One region of the Streptomyces violaceus genome, then DNA from elsewhere that is predicted to be linked to it. Evidence: riboswitches for the same ligand, from Rfam matches in the RefSeq annotation. Region 1 holds a riboswitch; the other holds the start of a gene.
What was found. Region 1 has a riboswitch for cobalamin ahead of OG542_RS07640 ((2Fe-2S) ferredoxin domain-containing protein). Riboswitches for the same ligand answer to the same signal wherever they lie in the genome.
Positions count from the first base shown of each region.

Region 2: another riboswitch for cobalamin. It lies ahead of OG542_RS34505 (ABC transporter substrate-binding protein); the one in region 1 lies ahead of OG542_RS07640 ((2Fe-2S) ferredoxin domain-containing protein).

Region 1 is NZ_CP107911.1:1,695,538-1,705,151, reverse strand. It holds gene OG542_RS07670 (pyridoxal phosphate-dependent aminotransferase) at 1-1,078, opposite strand, end outside; gene OG542_RS07665 (winged helix-turn-helix transcriptional regulator) at 1,167-1,793, shown strand; gene OG542_RS07660 (hypothetical protein) at 1,831-2,622, opposite strand; gene OG542_RS07655 (vWA domain-containing protein) at 2,622-3,896, opposite strand; gene OG542_RS07650 (IucA/IucC family protein) at 3,941-5,437, opposite strand; gene OG542_RS07645 (IucA/IucC family protein) at 5,576-7,063, shown strand; cobalamin riboswitch at 7,124-7,250, shown strand; gene OG542_RS07640 ((2Fe-2S) ferredoxin domain-containing protein) at 7,298-7,669, shown strand; gene OG542_RS07635 (universal stress protein) at 7,664-8,083, opposite strand; gene OG542_RS07630 (APC family permease) at 8,085-9,593, opposite strand.
Region 2 is NZ_CP107911.1:7,647,625-7,657,238, reverse strand. It holds gene OG542_RS34535 (MFS transporter) at 1-1,216, shown strand, start outside; gene OG542_RS34530 (YigZ family protein) at 1,326-1,952, opposite strand; partial or broken gene OG542_RS34525 (SixA phosphatase family protein) at 2,001-2,542, opposite strand; gene OG542_RS34520 (hypothetical protein) at 2,539-3,303, opposite strand; gene OG542_RS34515 (ABC transporter ATP-binding protein) at 3,377-4,189, opposite strand; gene OG542_RS34510 (FecCD family ABC transporter permease) at 4,186-5,199, opposite strand; gene OG542_RS34505 (ABC transporter substrate-binding protein) at 5,196-6,212, opposite strand; cobalamin riboswitch at 6,283-6,472, opposite strand; gene OG542_RS34500 (CoA-binding protein) at 6,554-6,961, shown strand; gene OG542_RS34495 (4-hydroxybenzoate 3-monooxygenase) at 6,998-8,221, shown strand; partial or broken gene OG542_RS34490 (transcriptional regulator) at 8,241-8,351, opposite strand; gene OG542_RS34485 (cation diffusion facilitator family transporter) at 8,414-9,442, shown strand; gene OG542_RS34480 (YbaK/EbsC family protein) at 9,444-9,614, opposite strand, start outside.

The DNA.
Region 1 (9,614 bases):
GGATCTTCTCCCGCAGCAGCAGGTCGAGGACGAACTTCTCGTCGTCGTGGATCTTGTGCACCTTGGGGTCGATGCGCGGGAAGGCGTACAGCGCGCCCTTCGGCTTCACACAGGTCACGCCCGGGATCTCGTTGAGCTTCTCCCAGGCCACGTCCCGCTGTTCCAGCAGCCGCCCGCCCGGCTTGGTGAGGTCGCCGATGGACTGCCGCCCGCCGAGCGCGGCCTGGATGGCGTACTGGGCGGGCGCGTTGGCGCACAGCCGCATGGAGGCCAGCATGGTGAGGCCCTCCAGGTAGTCCTTGGCGTGCTGCCTGGGGCCCGTGACCACCAGCCAGCCGGAGCGGAAGCCCGCCACCCGATACGTCTTCGACAGCCCGCAGAAGGTGAGAACGACCAGGTCGGGGGCGAGCGCGGCGGCCGAGTGGTGCACGGCGTCGTCGTAGAGGATCTGGTCGTAGATCTCGTCGGCGAACACCATCAGGCCGTGCCGCCGGGCGAGATCGAGGATGCCCTCGACGATCTCCTTCGGGTAGACCGCGCCGGTGGGGTTGTTCGGGTTGATGATCACGACCGCTTTGGTCCGGTCCGTGATCTTCGACGCCATGTCGTCCAGGTCCGGGTACCAGTCGGCCTGCTCGTCGCACAGGTAGTGGACGGCCTTGCCGCCCGCGAGGGTCGTCACCGCCGTCCAGAGGGGGAAGTCAGGGGCGGGGACGAGGATCTCGTCGCCGTCCTCCAGTAGTGCCTGTACGGCCATGGAGACCAGCTCCGATACGCCGTTGCCGAGGAAGACGTCGTCGACGCCCACCTCCAGGCCCAGCGTCTGATAGCGCTGTGCGACCGCCCGGCGGGCTGACAGGACACCGCGCGAGTCCGTGTAGCCGTGCGCCTGCGGCAGCATCCGGATCATGTCCTGGAGGATCTCCTCCGGCGCCTCGAACCCGAAGAGCGCCGGGTTGCCGGTGTTCAGGCGCAGCACACTGTGCCCCGCCTCCTCCAGCGCGTTGGCGTGCTCGATGACCGGGCCGCGGATCTCGTAACAGACCTCGCTGAGCTTGCTCGACTGCCGGAACTCCATGCGCGCGCTTCTCCTCGGCTGACTGGTGTTGCTTGGTTTTACCAAGTAGCCGCTTGGAAAGTCCAACAACTTGTCTAGACTGCGTCGCATGCCACCTCGCCGAAGCTACGACCAGTACTGTTCCGCCGCCCGCGCGCTCGACCTGGTCGGGGACCGCTGGACCCTGCTGATCGTCCGGGAGCTCCTCGCCGGTCCCCGCCGCTACACCGACCTGCACGCGGACCTGCCCGGCGTCAGCACGGACGTACTCGCCTCGCGGCTCAGGGACATGGAGCGCGACGGCCTCGCGACCCGCCGCCGGCTGCCACCGCCCGGTGCGGCCTCGGTGTACGAACTCACCGACCGTGGAAGGGCGTTGCTGCCGGTGCTCCAGGCGCTGGGGGCGTGGGGACAGGCGGAACTGGGGGAGCGGCGGCCGACGGACGCGGTACGGGCACACTGGTTCTCCCTGCCCCTGCTGCGTCAGCTGGACGGGGAAGGGATCGTGGAAGTCCGCCTGGAGGAAGGGCACTTCCACCTCTACGCCGGTGCCGAGGACGGGCCCGTGTACGGCGACGGGCCCGCCCCCGGCGAGCCGGACGCCCTGCTGGTCCTGGACACCGGCACCTGTACGGCCATCGGCCGGGGCGAGTTGAGCCTGGTCCAGGCTGTCAGGGAGGGCCGGGTCGAGGTGAGCGGCGACGGCACGCTCGCCAAGTCACTGCACGACACATGACGGAAGGCCCCCACGAAGCGGGCCTTCCGAGTCCGGGTCAGGCAGCGGGCGGCATCCGTGACGGCCGCCCCGAGCCGCGCGTCAGCGCGTACCCGGCGACACCCGCCAGCGCGGCCAGCGCCCCGCCCATCGCGGTCCACACCCACCGGTCCGACCACCAGCCGGACGCCCAGCCGTCCTCGGGTTCGAGCCCGGCCAGGACCGCCGAGGACTCCTCCTCGTCCCCGGACCTCGTCGCGATCCCCGGCACCAGCGGCTCGGCCAGCGAGCCGTCCACCGCCGCCGAGCCGCCGATGTCCCGGGAGTCCACCCGCACTTCGGAGTCGACCGGGAGGCCCAGGTCGGAGGCGGCTACGCCGGTGGCCGTCAGCCGGACGTAGTACGTGCCCGGCAGCGGGTCGTTCGCCCAGGGCTCCGACCAGGCGCGGACCGTGCGCAGCACGCAGGCCAGTTCGACGGAGGGGGCGTCCGCGGCGGCGGTGCGCGTCTGCGCCCCGTACTGGCAGGCCTGGCGGCGGCGCAGACCGTCGTACACGTCGATCTGCCAGGTCTGCGTGGTGTGGGTGTCCGGCAGCTTCACCGTCGCCCCGACCGTGGGGCGCTGCCCGGTGTCGGCGGGGAACGACCAGTACAGGTAGTCACCTGTGGAGCCGCTCGCCGTGGCCCGCTGCCCTTGCTCGATCTCCGTCGCGGTGCGGAAGGAGGTGCCCGCCCGGGTGGGCACCGCCGACGCGTCCTGCGACGGACTCGGCGAGGAGTCGGCCGCGGCAGGAGCTGCCGCCAGTCCCAGGGTCAGCAACGCGGCGCTCAACGCACGTACTACTCGCATCAGTTGGTCCTCCAGACCGCGAACCGCCAGCGCGACAGCCAGCCCCAGACGAGACCGGCGAGGAAGCCGGTGAGGATCAGCGAGCCGAGCAGCCACCAGCCACGGCCGAGGCCGAAGGAGGCCACGTCGCCCGACTGGCTCGGGCCGTCCACGACGTCGACGGTCAGCTCCAGCGGCAGACCGGGCGTGGTCTTCACCCCGGAGGCCGCCGAGAAGGAGTGGGTGACCGCCAGACACACGGTCTCCGCGGCCGGCTTGTCACCGTCGGTGCCGTCGCGCTCGGGCTCGGGCCACCTGAGCCCCGTCGAGATCACGTCCGTACGGCCGTTGCCCGCCGCCTCGCCGCGCACGATCTCCCGGCCGTTGACCGTCACGGCCCGCAGCAGCACGCCGTAGCCGGGGTTCACGGCCCGGTCGGCCGCGACACTCACCGAGGCGCGCAGCTCCTGCCCCGGCAGGACCTCCACCCGGTACCAGCGCTGTTGCCCGAACTCCTCCCGGTCGGTGTACAGGCCCGACTTCAGTGCCGGTGCCTCCACGCACCGCGACGCGCCCTCCGCCGGCACCGGCGTCACCACCGGATCGGCCGCCTGGTCCACCAACTGGTTGACCTTGTCGGTGAGTTCGTCCTGGTGCTCCACCGAGGTGTACGTACCGCCGGTGGCCTCGGCGATGCAGCTCAGCTGCCTGCTCAGCTTGGCCGTCGGCACCAGGCCCAGCGTGTCGATGGTCAGGCCGATGCCCTTCGCCGCGATCTCGCGGGCCACCTCGCACGGGTCGAGCGGGGCACAGGTGTCCTCGCCGTCGCTGATCAGCACGATCCGCTTGGAGCCATCGCCGCCGTCCAAGTCGTCGGCCGCCTTCAGCAGGGCCGGGCCGATCGGCGTCCAGCCCGTCGGAGTGAGCGTGGCGACGGCCGTCTTGGCCTCGGTGCGGTCCAGCGGGCCGACCGGGTAGAGCTGCGCGGTGTCCTTGCAGCCCGTCTTCCGGTCGTCCCCGGGGTAGTCGGCGCCGAGGGTGCGGATGCCGAGTTCGACCTCCTCGGGCGTCGCGTCGAGCACCTCGTTGAACGCCTTTTTCGCGGCGGCCATTCGCGACTGTCCGTCGATGTCCCGGGCCCGCATCGAGCCGCTCACATCGAGGACGAGGTCGACCTTGGGGGCGGCCTGGCCCGTGGGTTCGCCGGCGGCCGCTCCGGCCGGGAGGACGATCCCGGCCGTCAACGCGGCGAGCAGGGCACCCACGCCCGCCGCCAGCCGTTTTCTTGTGATCATCGGCGGATCTTATTGACCGGCGGGGCCGTGCTCCAAAACGCGGCTCACGCAAGGGGGTTGGGCAGTTCCGCCCACTGGTCCCCGGGCGTCTGCGGCGAGAGCCGCATCAGCGTCAGCGCCTTGGTGGGCAGGGGCTCCGCTCGTAGTGCCGCGAGGTCCGGGGTGTGCGGCAGATCGTCCACGGCCGTCTCCAGTGCCGCCGTGAGCGCCGGCTCCGACCCCGCCGTCCCGGCCAGCGCGCCCGCCACCAGCGAGCCGAACAGCTTGCGGCGGAGCGTGCGTTCGTCGTCCGTGATCATCCGGGCGGGCAGGTCGGGCACCGTGATGCCGTGCCGGGCCAGGCGGGCCGGGCTGACGCGGATGTCGGCCAGGTCGCGGTAGACCAGCCGCAGCGGATCGCCCTTGGGTGAGAGGACCACGAGGAGGTTCTGGCCGTGTGCCTCCAGGGCCACGCCCAGCTCCAGCAGCCGCAGCCCGACGGTGAGGGCGAGGCGCGCGAAGCCGGCCAGCCAGGCGGGGGAGCGGGGGAGCGCGCTGGTGGCGAGCGCCGCCACGGGCAGGACCCGTTCACCGCTCCCGGCGTACGTCTGCGGCGACTCCCGCAGAACGGCCGCGAAGTCGGGGGAACCGGCCGCCGCGGCGCCCAGGGTGCGGGTCACGTGCAGCAAGCCGTCCGTGCGGGCGGCGGGCGTCTCGGCGAAGTCCGACAGCATCGCCGACGCGGCGATTGAGGGCAGCGAGATGTCCCGCACCGACGACGTCAGCCGGGCGCTGAGCGAGGTCTTGACGTGTGGCCCGCCGGGCAGGGCGAGTGTCCGCAGGGACATCAGCGGATGCGCGGCGCGCCGCTCCTCGCACTCCCGCTTCAGCACATGCGCGGCCTGCCAGGGGTGCACCGGCAGCACCACGCGCCGCCCGTCCCGCAGATCCCGCGGCCAGGCCCCCGTCACCAGGCACTCCTCCGCCCGCACCGGTACCAGCCCCAGCTCCACGACCGGCCGGTGCTCGGGCCCGTAGGCGAGCTGCTCGGCCACCGAGAAACCCGGCCGGGACCGGCAGGTGGGGTGGAACGGATGCCCGTCGACGATCCGCTGCTCCCACTCCCAGTCGTTCCCCGGCCACTCGTCCGCCGCGTGCACCTCCTGCCCCGCTCTCGACAGCGCCAACGAAGCGACGCTGTGCCCGAGTTCAGCGGCGAAGGAGGCGGAGTGAGGTACGGCGAGGTCCGTCACCAGCCGCGCCGGATCGTCGTACTCCGCCCCGTCGAGCACTGCGACGGTGACGTAGTCGCCGGTCGCGTACGGATCCGGCGGCGGGCCGTGCAGCCGGCGGCCGTCGGACAGGGACAGGGTCAGCCCGTCCCGGCCCCGCTCCCTGCGGGCCACCCAGGGCAGCGGATCATGCGCGAGACCGCGCCACAGACGGGACAGCACGGCCGCCCGGGCGCCGGGCAGTTCGGCCTCGTACCGCGGCAGCAGGCCGGGCCGGACGACGGCCAGTTCGTCGGCGACCTCGGCCTCGGCGGTGGGGGGACGGTGCACGGGCGGGCTCCTCGGGTACGAATAGGGCGTCACGGCGCGATGACGACGACCGACATACTGATCATCTCCGCCAGGAAGTCCGGAAGCCCCGGAAGGGCTGTGGGGAACGTAGAGAACACAAGGAACGCAGGGAAACGAGTGGATCGCGTGGATCTCATGCCCCCGCCCGCCGACGCGTACGCCGCCGTGCCGCTGCTGAACTGCCTGCTGCGGGAAGTGGCCCGGCCGGTGCGCCGGACCGGCGAGCACCTGATCTACCGCCTGCCCGGCGGAGACCGTCTGCTGCGGGTGCGCGGGACGCGGCGGCCCGCCGAACCCGAGGTCCACGGGCCGGACGGCTGGCAGCGCGTCGGCCATACCGAGCTGGTCAAACTCGTCGCCGAGGAACTGCGCCGGCACACCGGGCTGTCCAACCACGAACTGCCCGCCGAAATGATCGACAGCAGGGACGCCGTGGCCGCCCTGCTGGAGGCCCGGGACGGCGTGACCCCGCCCGGCGACCCCTACCTGCGCTCCGAACAGTGCCTCCTCACCGGCCACACCCACCACCCCGCCCCCAAGGCGCGCGGCGGTGGCCCGGCCGCGGGCTGGCTGCCGTACGCGCCCGAGGCGTACGCCCGTTTCCCGCTGATCCTGCTCGGGCTGCGCGAGGACACCGTCGTCGAGGAGGGCGACACCGCGGCCCTCGACGCCCTCGGCACCGCCCCGCCCGGCTACCGGCTGCTGCCGGCCCACCCCTGGCAGCTGGACCTGGCGAGCGCGGAACTCGCCGCGGCCTTCGCGGACGGCAGGCTGGTCCGGCTCGGCACGACCGCCTTCGACACCTGGCCCACGGCCGCGATCCGCACGCTCTACGCACCCGGGCAGGACCTCTTCCTGAAGTTCAGCCTGGACGTGCGCATCACCAACGACATCCGCCGGCTGTGGCGCCACGACCTGCTCGCCCTGCGCCGGACCGACGCGGCCGTGTGCGCCGCCTTCGAGACGTTCGACGGCCCCCCGGCCTGGCTCGGCGACCGCGGGTACCGCACCGCCGACTTCGCCTTCGAGGCCCTGGCCGTCCTCGTCCGAGACGGCTTCGCCGGCCGTCTCCGGCCCGGCGCGACCCCGCTGCTCGCCGCCGGACTCGTCGAGGGCTTCGACGGCAGCCCGCTCGAGAGCGCCGCCGACCCCGGGGCCTGGTGGGCGGCGTATCTGGCGCAGGTGGTGCCCCCGGCCCTGGAGGCCTTCGCCCGGCACGGCGTCGTCATCGAGGCTCATCTGCAGAACACCCTGGTCGCCGTGGACGCCGACGGCCTGCCCGTGCAGGCGCTGTACCGGGACGCCGAGGGCGTGAAACTGCTGCCGGACGTCTCCCGGGAAGCCGGCTGGGAGCGGCTCGTGTACTGCCTGGTCGTCAACCACCTCACCGAGATCGCCGCCGCCCTCACCGAACGCCACCCCGGTTTCGACCCCTGGCCCGCCGCCCGCCGCGAACTCGCCCGCCACGACCTGCCCGAGATCTCCGGCCTGCTCACCTCGCCCACCCTCCCCGCCAAGACGAACCTCCTGCTGCGCTGGACGGGCGCGGACGGCGCCGACGCCCGCTACCTTCCGCTGCCCAACCCGCTCAGGGAAGGGACATGACCCGGCTCGCGCCCAGGTGGTCGGTGCGGGGTGAGACCTTGGCGCCCTCGTCGAGCGACGGCCGCATGCGAGGATGATCGTCGAACAAGGCGACGGCGGAACGAGGAAGCCGGTGTGAATCCGGCGCGGTCCCGCCACTGTGACCGGCCTCGGCCGGGAGCCAGGAGACTCACGCGGTCGCCTCCTCGACGAACCACCGGGGCGGATCTCCCCGGAGAGAGGAAGGGTGCGGGCATGTCCGCAACCCCGGCCGGAGGGGTTCCGTGCCGCGTCGTCGTGTGCCGGGACTGCTGCTGCGGCAGCGGCAAGGTGACCGGCGTCGACCACACGGCCCAGACCGAGCGGCTGCGCGAGGCGGCGCCCGTGCGGGTCTCCGAGTGCCTCGACGTCTGCGACCAGGCCAACGTCATCGTCGTACAGCCGTCCGCGGCGGGCCGGGCCGCCGGGGCCCGGCCGGTGTGGCTCGGGTTGGTCAACGACCCGGCCGCGACCGAGGACGTCGTCTCCTGGGTCCGCGAGGGCGGCCCCGGTGTCGCCCCCCTGCCCGACATCCTCGACCTGTACGTCTTCAGCCCACGGGGGAGGCCCCGCACGGACGTCTCATGACTCGGCGGCCGGGACGCAGAGGACGGGGACGCTCGAGAGGTGCAGCAGCTTGTGGGGAGTCGAGCCCAACAGCGCCCCGCGCACCGGGCTCTCGCCCCATGTGCCCACCACGATCACCCTGCCGCGATGGCGCGCCGCGGCGTCGATCAGGGCCTGCGCGGGCCGCTGGTCGATGATCTCGACCGTGGTGCGCACGCCGGCCTCCCCGGCCACCCGGACCGCGTGGCCGAGTGCGGAGTGTCCGGCCTCGCGGACGGCCTCGTGGTGCGCCGTGTACTCGTCCCCCGTGACGCCGGGGGCCGCGGCGCCGTAGACGAGCACCAGCGGTTCGCCGTACGCGGACGCCACCTCGATCGCGACCTGCAGCGCGCGCCGGGCGCCCGGGGATTCGTCGTAGCCGAGGACCACCGACATCTCAGGACTCCTTGCCGTGCTTGCCGGGGACGAGGCCGGGGTCGACCACGCTGGGGTGTTCCGACCAGAAAACGGGGGCCATCAGCCGCCACACGACCATGAGGATCACGCCCGTGACGATGATGCCGATACCGATGACCAGCGGGGGACCGAGCCCGAACCACGAGACGCCGCTGTAGGAGTTGGCGGGGTCGGACATGTCCGCCACGGATTCCACCAGCAGCCACGCCAGCAGCCCGGCACCGACCAGGGGGCCGAGCCCGATCAGGAAGAAGTCGCGGACACTGCGGGTCAGCTGGCGGCGGTAGTAGACCGCACACGCGACACCCGTGAGCGCGTAGTAGAACGCGATCAGCAGGGACAGCGCGGTCAGCGAGTCGAAGAGGGCGTTCTCGCTGATGTGGTAGAGGACGAGATACCAGACGATGGCGATGCCGGCGACCCACCAGGTGCTCACGTCGGGGGTGCGGAACCGGGGGTTGATGCGGCCGAAGTGCGCGGGCAGCGCGTGCCGGCGGGCCATCGACAGACCCGTGCGCGACGCCGGGATGATCGTCGTCTGCGTGGACGCGAGCGCGGACGTCGACACCGCCAGCAGCACGACCCAGTCCCAGCCGCCCATCGCCTCTTCGGCGAGCAGCGCGAAGATGAACTCCTCCTCCGCCGCGTTCTCGGCCAGGTAGGCCGTTCCGGCGTAGGCCACGACCGCGAAGCCGACCGCCACATAGGTCACCAGCAGCAGCACCGTCGACCACACGGCCGCCTTGCCGGGGGCGGTGGCGGAGTCCTCGGTCTCCTCGGTGAGGTTGACCGCCGACTCCCACCCCCAGTAGATGAACACGCCCAGCAGCAGGGCGGCGGTCAGGGACGCCCCGCCCGCTCCGAAGGGATCGAGCCAGCTGAACTCCGGTTCGATGGAGTCGAGGGTGCCGGTGTCGGCGTAGACGCGGTAGAGCGCCACCACGGCGAAGACCAGCAGACAGGCGACCTGCGCCAGGATGAGGACGTTCTGCACCTTGGCCGACACGTCGATGCCGATCACGCAGACGGCCGTCATCACCAGGATGAGCAGCACGGTCAGCACCTGGCGCACGACGTCGTTGTCCGCCCAGCTGTCCAGGCCGACGGCGAGCAGGAAGAAGGTCACGGCCACATCGGCCAGCGACCCGACGACCAGGACACCCGTCATCGCGATGGCCCAGCCGCCCAGCCAGCCCGCCCACGGCCCCATGGCCCGGGTGACCCACGAGAAGGTCGTACCGCAGTCCTGGTCGACCTTGTTGAGGTAGTAGAACGCCGACGCGATCAGCAGCATCGGCACGAACGACGCGACCATCACCCCGGGGGCGTAGATGCCCACCAGTGCCACGACCGGGCCGATGACCGCCGCCACCGAGTACGCCGGTGAGGTCGCGTTGAGCCCGATGACCAGCGCGTCGAGGAACCCGATCGCATTGGGCTTCAGGCTCGCGGACGGTGGCGGGCCCGCGTCCGTGATGTCCTTGGCCATGCTCCCTCACTCCCGTTGTGC
Region 2 (9,614 bases), 6.0 Mb from region 1:
CCGGGTGCTCCAGGGCCTGTCGGCCGCGGTGATGACACCGCAGGTGCTCTCCCTCATCCGGGCCGTCTTCGTGCACGAGCGCGACCGGGCCCGAGCGGTCGGGGCCTACGGTGCCTCCATCGGCGCGGGCGTCATCGCCGGCCTCGTCGGCGGCGGCCTGCTGCTCGACCTCGACGTCGCCGGTCTGGGCTGGCGCATGATCTTCCTGATCAACGTGCCGATCGGCGCGGCGATCCTGTGCGCGGCCGTGCCCGCCGTCACCGAGAGCCGCAGCGCCGATCTGCCGCGGCTCGACATCATCGGCGCCGTCTTCACCGCCGTGCTGCTGCCGCTCGTGCTCATCCCGCTGATCCTCGGCGGTGAGCACGGCTGGCCCTGGTGGACGTACGGCTGCTTCGCTCTCGGCGCGGCCGGCGCCGTGGCGTTCCTGCGCTGGGAGCGCCGGACGGAGGACCGGGGCAACGACCCGCTGCTGCCGAGCCGGCTGCTGCGGGCCAAGGGCTTCCCGCTGAGCATGGGCACCGTGCTGCTGTTCTTCTCCGGCAACGCCGGGCTGTTCCTGGTCCTCACGTACCACCTCCAGTCGGGCCTCCGGCTGACGCCGCTGGCCGCGAGCATGGTCTTCGTACCGCTCGGCCTCGGCTTCATCGTGGCCTCGGCGGCCTGCCGCAGGCTCGCCGCCCGGTTCGGCATCGGGGTGTCGGTGGCGGGCGGCCTCGTCATGGCGGTCTCGCTCGCGGCCGTACCCGCCGTCACCGGCCTGGACGGCACCAGCCAGGCGGTCGGGCTCGCCGCGGTGATGGGGGTCTCCGGATTCGGGCAGGGTCTGGTCGTCGCCCCCTTGGTGGACACCGTCCTCTCCCGGGTCCACCCGGACGACGCCGGCGCCGGATCGGGTGTGCTGAACACCGTCACCCAGGCGGGCATGGCCTTCGGTGTAGCGGTCATCGGGGCCCTGTACCGCGGCTTCCTGGGTACCAATCCACAGGCGCCGGGTCCCGACACCGGCATGGCCGACTTCGCGGAGGCCTTCCACCTCACCGCGTACGTCCTCGCGGCCCTCGCCGTCGGCACCGCGCTGCTCGCCGTACGGCTGGGCCGCGTCCCCGCCGGCGCGCGACCCGCGGCGGGTGCGCATGCCGAAGGCGTCCAGGGCCCGGCCGGCCGATCCGCCGTACGCCCGGACACGGCCACCGGCGCCGATACGGACCGCTGACCTCCGTCCGCGGCAGGCGGCCGGCGTCCGACGCCGCGCCTTCTCGGCCGGTCCGGCCGAGAAGGCGCGGCGCGGGCTGGTGCGCAACGGCCTCGGTGGTGACCGCGCGTCAGGCGTCGCCGTACGCCTCCCCGCCCGGTTCGAACCCGGCCGTCCCGGCGGTCGTGTCGGCGAGCCAGGACCGGAAGGCGTCCACATCGGCGTCCGGGAGGGCGAGTTCGATCGTGACCGCCTCGCCGTAGCGCACGTCCCGTACCTCGCGGCCGGTGGTGCGCAGGTCGTTCTCCAGCTTGCCCGCCCGCTGGTGGTCCACGGTGACGGTGGCCAGGCGAAACCTGCGGCGAGTGCGCGAGCCGAGCGCGTCCAGGGCCTCGCCGACCGCTCCGCCGTACGCCCGGATGAGGCCGCCGGCGCCGAGCTTGACGCCGCCGTAATAGCGGGTGACGACGGCGACGACGTACCGCATGTCGCGGCGCAGCAGCATCTGGAGCATGGGGACGCCGGCGGTGCCGCCGGGTTCGCCGTCGTCGCTCGCCTTCTGGACCGAGGCGTCGGCGCCGATGACATAGGCCCAGCAGTTGTGGCTGGCGGCGGCGTGCTCCTTGCGGACCGTGGCGATGAAGTCCTGGGCCTCCTGCTCGGTGGCCGCCGGGGCGAGGGCGCACAGGAAGCGGGAGCGGTTGACCTCGGTCTCGTGCACGCCCGCGCGGGCGACCGTGCGGTATTCGTCCTGCATCCGGCCAGCCTATGCGGGCGCCCGGGAGCGGGCCGGACCGGTCCGCGGCTACTTCTTCGCGCCCCGGGGCACGATCACGGACGTGAGCAGCGCGGTGCCGGGGGTGAGGGACCGCCAGGTCGTGCCGCGCCAGGACAGAACGGCGATAGCCGAGGTGGGGACTTCGTACCGACCCGCTCCAGGGTGTCGTCGAGCCCGTCGGCGGCGAGCGCCAGGACCAGTTCCTCCAGGCCGGGGTTGTGCCCGATCAGCAGCAGTGTCTCCACCTCTGCCGGTACCTCGTGCACGACGGCGAGCAGGCCGGAGGGACCCGCTGCGTACAGTCGCCGGTCGTGGCGGACCGGCGGGGGCGTGCCCCACTGGCCGGCGGCCAGGTCCCAGGTCCCGCGCGCGCGAACGGCCGTGGAGCACAACGCGAGGTCCGGCAGCCAGTCGGCCTCGGCCAGCGCGCGCCCGGCCGCGGGGGCGTCCCGGCGGCCGCGCGGGGCGAGGGGGCGTTCGTGGTCGGCGACGTCCACGGGCCAGGCGGACTTGGCGTGCCGCAGGACGACCAGGCGCCGCAGTGGGCCGGCTCCGGCGCGCTCGATCATGACGGGGATCCCAGGTCGTGGGTGAGGTCGAGGCCGAGGAGCCGGTCGGCGTACGCGTACGTCTCGAAGCGCGCGCCGTCGGGCAGCTCCGGCTCGGTCTCGACATGGTGCAGGACGTCCAGTACCCGGGGCAGGTCCAGGTCGTCCTCCCAGGCGTCGCGCAACCGTCGGCGCACCTCGTCGGGGACGGGCCGCGAGGGCAGCCGGGCCCAACCGGCGACCGCGCCGCGCCACCGGGCGAGGGTGACCCGGGCCTCCTCGAACGCCGCCGCCTCCAGCCGGGCGGGGGCCCTGTGATGCCGGGCGAGCAGGGCGAGACGCAGGACACCGGGGTCGATGTCGTCCCGCGTGTCCAAGTCTTCGGAATGTGCGGGGGCGACATCGATCCGCACGCCGTCAGTCGCCGCGCCGCCCTCGACCGCGACATGGATGACCTGGGCCTCGCCCAGCCCCGCGCTCACGTCGGGGCTGTCCTCGAAGGGCCGGATGCCGAGCGCCGCGGCGCTCGCGCGCAGCTCCGCTTGCTGTCGCCCGCCGGTCAGCAGCGCCCACACCGGTGTGCCGCCGAACTCCAGGGCCCGGACGAGCAGGTCCGCGACGAGCAGCACCCGCAGGCTCGTCATGTCGAAGCCGGGCGCGTGCACCTCGACACGGGTCAGGCCCCGGCGGGCCGGGGCGGCGTCGACCGGCTCGCCGCTACGGGCGTCGATGATGCGCAGCACGAGGCGAGCGTAGGCGGGTGGGCGGGCACACGCAGGCATGTTCGGCATTTTCAGGCCACCGTGGCGGGAAGCACCCCACCAATGGCGTGCAAGGGACCAGGGTCGGCAGGTCTCAGGCCAACGTGCCCAGGAAACGAACGTGGGGCCGCTGTTCGGGCCCTTCGCGGCTGACGGCGGCCCGCACCCCGTACACCTCCGCGATGAGCTCTTCGGTGAGGACGTCGCCCGGAGCACCGCCCGCCACGACCGTCCCCCCGCACAGGACGACGACCCGGTCGCAGTACATCGCCGCGAGGTTCAGGTCGTGCAGCGCGACGACGGTGGTGACCGGCAGGCCGGTGACCAGGCCGAGCAGATCCAGTTGGTGGTGGATGTCGAGGTGGTTGGTCGGCTCGTCCAGGAGGAGTTCCCGGGGTTCCTGCGCGAGCGCGCGGGCGATCTGCACCCGCTGGCGTTCGCCGCCCGAGAGGGTGTGCCAGGGCTGGCCGGCACGGGCGGCGAGGCCGGTGCGCTCCAGGGCGGCGCGTATCGCCCGCTCATCGTCCGCAGAGGCGGGTGTCCAGGCGCGGCGGTGCGGGACGCGGCCCAGCCGTACGACGTCCACAACCGTCAACTCGACCTGTGTGTCGGCCTGTTGCTCGACCATGGCGAGGCGGCGGGCGACGGTACGGCGGGGCAGGTCGCCCAGCGGGGTGCCGTCGAGGGTGACGACTCCGGCGGTCGGCGTGAGCAGCCCGGCCAGCAGCCGCAGCAGCGTGGACTTGCCGGAGCCGTTGGGACCGAGGACGCCGACGGTGGAGCCGGGTTCGGGCGCGAGGACGACCCCGTCGAGGATGAGACGCCCGTCGGCACGACGGCTGACCCGGTCGGCCCGGATCCCGGCCCGCACCGGCGCTTGCGTCTCACGGGCGTGTGTCTCGGTCACCGCACCCTCCGCGTCCGGTAGAGCACCGCCACGAACGCCGGCACCCCGATCAGCGAGGTCACGACCCCCACCGGCACCTCCTGCGGATCCAGGACCGTACGGGCCAGGGTGTCGACCCAGACCAGGAACACCGCACCGGCGAGGGCGGTGACCGGCAGCAGCCGGGCGTGCCCGGGTCCGGTCAGGGCCCGGGCGGCGTGCGGCAGGACCAGCCCGACGAAGCCGATCGCCCCGGCCGAGCTGACCAGCGCGGCCGTGAGCAGGGCGGTGACGCACAGCAGCACCAGGCGGGTGCGGGCCACGGACACCCCGAGCGCGGCCGCCGCGTCCTGCCCGAAGGCGAAGGCGTCGAGGGTACGGACGTACGACAGGCACACCACCAGCGCCACGGCCAGGACGGTGAAGCACAGCCACACGTCGGTCCAGCCGGCCCCGCCGAGCGAGCCCAGGAGCCAGAACAGCACGCCCCGGGTCGTCTCGGCGTCGGCGGCGGTCAGCACGACGAAGGAGGTGAGCGCGGAGAACAGCTGCATGGCGGCCACGCCCGCGAGGACGACCCGGTCGGTGGTGTCGCCGAGGGTGTGGCTCAGCAGCAGGACCAGCGCGAAGGAGACCAGGGCACCGAGGAACGCGCCCGCGGACACCGGGACGACACCGCCGCCCACGCCCAGCACGACGATGACGACCGCGCCCGTGGAGGCACCCGAGGACACCCCGAGCACGAACGGATCGGCGAGCGGATTGCGCAGCAGCGACTGCATCACCGCCCCGCACACGGCCAGTCCCGCCCCGCACACGGCCGCGAGCAGGGTGCGCGGCAGCCGCAGCTGCCAGACGATCCCGTCCCGGATCGGCGTCAGGTCGGAGCTGCCTAGCCCGATGTGCGCCGCGACGACGGACCACACGTCCCCGACCCGGATGTCGGCCGGTCCGATGGTGATCGCCAGGGCCATGGAGACCACCAGCAGCAAGGCGCCCGCGACACCGAGCGCCGGTCCGCGGACGGTCACTTCACGAGCCCGAACTCACGCAGTCCGGCCGCGACCTTCTCCACGCCCTCGACCGTGCGGATCGTCGGGTTCATGGCCTGCCCGCTGAGCAGCACGTACCGCTTGTGCCTGACGGCGTCCATGTTCTTGGTGACCGGGTTGGACTCCAGAAAGGCGATCTTCTTGGCGGCGGACTCGGCGGTCTGCGAGTCGCGGGTCAGGTCGCCGATGACGAGGACATCGGGGTTGCGGTCGGCGACCGTCTCCCAGTTGACCTGCGGCCACTCCTCGTGTGTGTCGTCGAAGGCGTTCTTCGCGCCGAGGGCACGGGTCATGATGCCGGGCGCCCCGCAGCAGCCGGCCATGTAGGGCGACTCGGAGTTGGCGAACCAGTACAGAAGGGAGACGCCGGAGGCGTCGACGCCCCGCGTGGCCTTCTTCATCCGCTGCTGGAGGGAGGCCACGAGCTTGTCGCCGCGGTCCTTCACTCCGAACACGGTCGCGAGGTCCCGCACCTCGCCGTAGACGGCCTCAATGCCCAGCGCCTTGTCGCGCTTGCCGTCGCCGCCCCCCGAGTTGTCCTTGCCGGCGCAGTCGGACGGGGAGACGTACGTGGGCACGCCGAGCTTCTCGAACTGGTCGCGGGTGGCGACGCCGCCCGTGCCGAGGGTGGAGACGAAGGACGCGGCGACGAAATCGGGGTCGGAGTCCAGGACCCGTTCGAAGGAGGGGTTGTTCTCGGCGATGCGCGGCACCTTCGCGTTGGCCTTCTCCAGCCCCTTCATCACGGGGTCGGTCCAGGTGGCCGTGCCGGCCATGCGGTCGGCGAGGCCGAGGGAGAGCAGGATCTCGGTGGTGCCCTGGTTGAGGGAGACGGCGTGCCGGGGCGCCTTGTCGACTCGGACCTTCCGGCCGCAGTTGTCGAGTGCGGCGGCCGCCTCGGCCGTCGGGGCCTTCGAGCCCCCGCAGCCGGTCAGGAGCAGGGAACAGGCCGCGAGCAGAACGGCGGCACGGGCGGGTCGGGCGAGGGGCAAGGAAACCAGTCCTCAGGCGTCGAGGGCCCGATCGCGGAGCCCGGTCGTACGGTGCTCCCCCGCCGCCGGCCGGCCGCGGAGGCCGCCAGCAGGTCTTCGGACTCGGGTTCACCCGGTGCGAGGCGCCTTCCCGTACGGCACACGAGCCGTTCAGTGGCAGAGGCCCCGCCCGTCCCCCTCACCGCTGCGCGTCAGTTCCGGATTCGCACCGGATTCCCTGACCCACGTACATGGGTTCGACTGGCCTCGGCAAGCTATCACGGAGGGCGTCGGGGAATGACCGCGCACCCTGCGTCGTTGCCCGGACAGCAGCTCTTCCGCGACTCCCGAGGAGGCCGCCGGTGTACGGCGACGACGCAACGGTCCGCAGGATCCTCACCGAGCTCGGCGACACCTGGGCCGTGGTGGGCCTGTCGTCGAACCGGCAGCGCGCGGCGTACGGCGTAGCCGCGGTGCTCCAGCGGTACGGCAAGCGCGTCGTGCCCGTGCACCCCAAGGCGGAGACCGTGCACGGCGAGCAGGGGTACGCGAGTCTGGCGGACGTCCCCTTCGACGTGGACGTCGTGGACGTGTTCGTGAACAGCGACCTCGCCGGAGCGGTCGCGGAGGAGGCGGTCGCGAAGGGCGCCGGGGCGGTGTGGTTCCAGCTCGGCGTCATCGACGAGACGGCGTACGACCGCACCCGGGCCGCGGGCCTGGAGATGGTGATGGACCGCTGCCCGGCGATCGAGATCCCGCGGCTCGGGTGACGGTCACGACCGGCGGGCCCGCTCCATAATGAGCGCATGACCCACGCCTCCCCGCCCGCGGACGCAGGCTCCCCTCGACGTTTCCCGGTCGTCGTCGTGGGCGCCGGACCCGCCGGGCTGACCATCGGCAACATCCTGCGGGCCGCCTCCGTGGACTGCCTGGTGCTGGAGACCGAGACCCGGGAGTTCATCGAACAGCGGCCCCGGGCCGGGGTCATCGAGGAGTGGGCCGTACGCGGCCTGGAGAAGCGGGGCCTCGCCCGGAACCTGCTGGACCGCGCGGAGCTGCACACCGCGTGCGAGTTCCGCTTCGACGGGGAGCGATACCGGTTCCACTACGGCGAGATGACGGGCAGTCATCACTTCGTCTACCCGCAGCCGTTGCTGGTGACGGACCTGGTGCGCGAGTACGCCGACATGCGGGGCGGAGAGATCCGCTTCGGGGTCCGGGACGTGGAGCTGCACGACCTCGACACCGACCGGCCCTCCGTGTCGTACACCTGCCCGGAGACGGGCGAACAGCGGGTGGTGCACTGCGACTTCGTGGCCGGCTGCGACGGGGCGCGCGGGGTGACGCGGGCCTCGCTGCCGCCGGAACAGGTCAAGGTCGCACGGCACGACTACGGCATCGGCTGGCTGGCACTGCTCGCCGAGGCCCCGCCGTCGGCCGACTGCGTGCTGTTCGGCTGTCACGAGAACGGCTTCGCGGGCCAGATGCCCCGCAGCCCGGAGGTGACCCGCTACTACCTCCAGTGCCCGCCGGGCGACGACCCGGAGAACTGGCCGCACGAGCGCGTCTGGTCGGAGCTCCAGCAGCGCCTCGGGGCCGCCGGTGTGCCGCCGCTGACGGAGGGGCGGCTGATCGAGAAGCGTGTGCTGGACATGCACGACTACGTGGTCGAGCCGATGGTGCACGGCCGGCTCCACCTCGCGGGCGACGCGGCCCATCTGGTCGCCCCCATCGCCGCCAAGGGCATGAACCTCGCCCTGCACGACGCCTTCCTGCTCGGTGACGCCCTGGTGGCCCACCTGACCACGGGTGACGACAGCGGTCTGGCCGGCTATGCGCAGGCGTGTCTGCGGCGCGTGTGGGACTACCAGGAGTTCTCGCAGTGGCTGTCCGAGGTGTACCACGGCACGGCGGCGGGCGACCCGTTCCGTGCGGGCACCACGCTCGCCCGGCTGCGCCGCCTGTTCACCTCGCCCGCCGCGGCCGCGGCCTTCGCCGAGCAATATCTGGGGACGGCCGCGCGGTACTGATTCAGCGGCAGGGCGAGCCGGTCCGGTCCCCCAGGAGGGCGAGGAGTTCGGCGGCGAGCGCGAACCGTTCCTCGCCGGGGCTGCGCGGATGCGCATCGTGCGCAGGTGACAGGTGCATGCGTGCGCTCATACGCACATAATGGCCCTGTGGGCGTGCGCACGTCCACTCCCGCGCACCGGAAGGGGACCCCAGTGAGCGACCGGCACGAGCACACCCACCCTCACCATCACCGTCACAGCCTGCGCCACCGGCTGTCCCACCTCCTCACCCCTCACTCTCACGAGACGGCCGACAAGGTCGACTCCGCCCTGGAGTCCTCGGCCCGCGGGATGCGGGCGCTCTGGGTCTCGCTCGCGGTGCTCGGTGTGACGGCCCTGGCCCAGGCGCTCGTGGTGGCCGTCTCCGGCTCGGTGGCGCTGCTCGGGGACACCGTGCACAACACCGCGGACGCGCTGACCGCCGTGCCGCTCGGCATCGCCTTCGTGCTGGGCCGGCGCGCGGCCACCCGCCGCTTCACCTACGGCTACGGGCGGGCCGAGGACCTGGCGGGTCTCGTGATCGTGCTGACGATCGCCGCGTCCGCGGCCTTCGCGGGGTGGACCGCGATCGACCGCCTCCTCGACCCGCGCCCGGTCCAGCACGTCCCGGCGGTCGCCGTGGCGGCCCTGGTCGGGTTCGCGGGCAACGAGTGGGTGGCCCGCTACCGCATCCGGGTCGGACGCGCGATCGGCTCGGCCGCGCTGGTCGCCGACGGACTGCACGCCCGCACCGACGGCTTCACCTCACTGGCCGTGCTGCTGGGTGCCGGCGGCTCGGCCCTGGGATGGCAACTGGCGGACCCGATCGTGGGGTTGGCGATCACGGCGGCGATCGCGCTGGTGCTGCGGGACGCGGCGCGGGAGGTGTTCCGGCGGGTGATGGACGCGGTCGACCCGGCCCTGGTGGACCGGGCCGAGCAGGCGCTGACCGAGGTCCCCGGGGTGTGCGGGGTGGGCGAACTGCGGCTGCGCTGGATCGGGCACCGGCTGCGCGCCGAGGTCGCGGTCGTGGTGGACGGCGACGCGACGGTACGCGAGGCGCACCGGATCGCCGTCGACGCCGAGCACGCGCTGCTGCACGCCGTGCCCCGCCTCACCGCCGCCCTGGTCCACGCCGACCCGGAACCGGCCCCGGGCGAGGCCGACCCGCACCTGGCACTGGCCCACCACACGGCGGCGTAGGTCAGGAGACCCCGAGCCCCTCCAGCACCACGGCCCCCGGCAGTTCCGCGAACGCCTTGCCCGGGACCAGCAGCTTGCCGCGCCGCCGGCCGCTGCCGACCAGCACGTACGGCAGGTCGACGACGGCCGCGTCCACCAGCACGGGCCAGCCGTCCGGCAGTCCGAGCGGGGT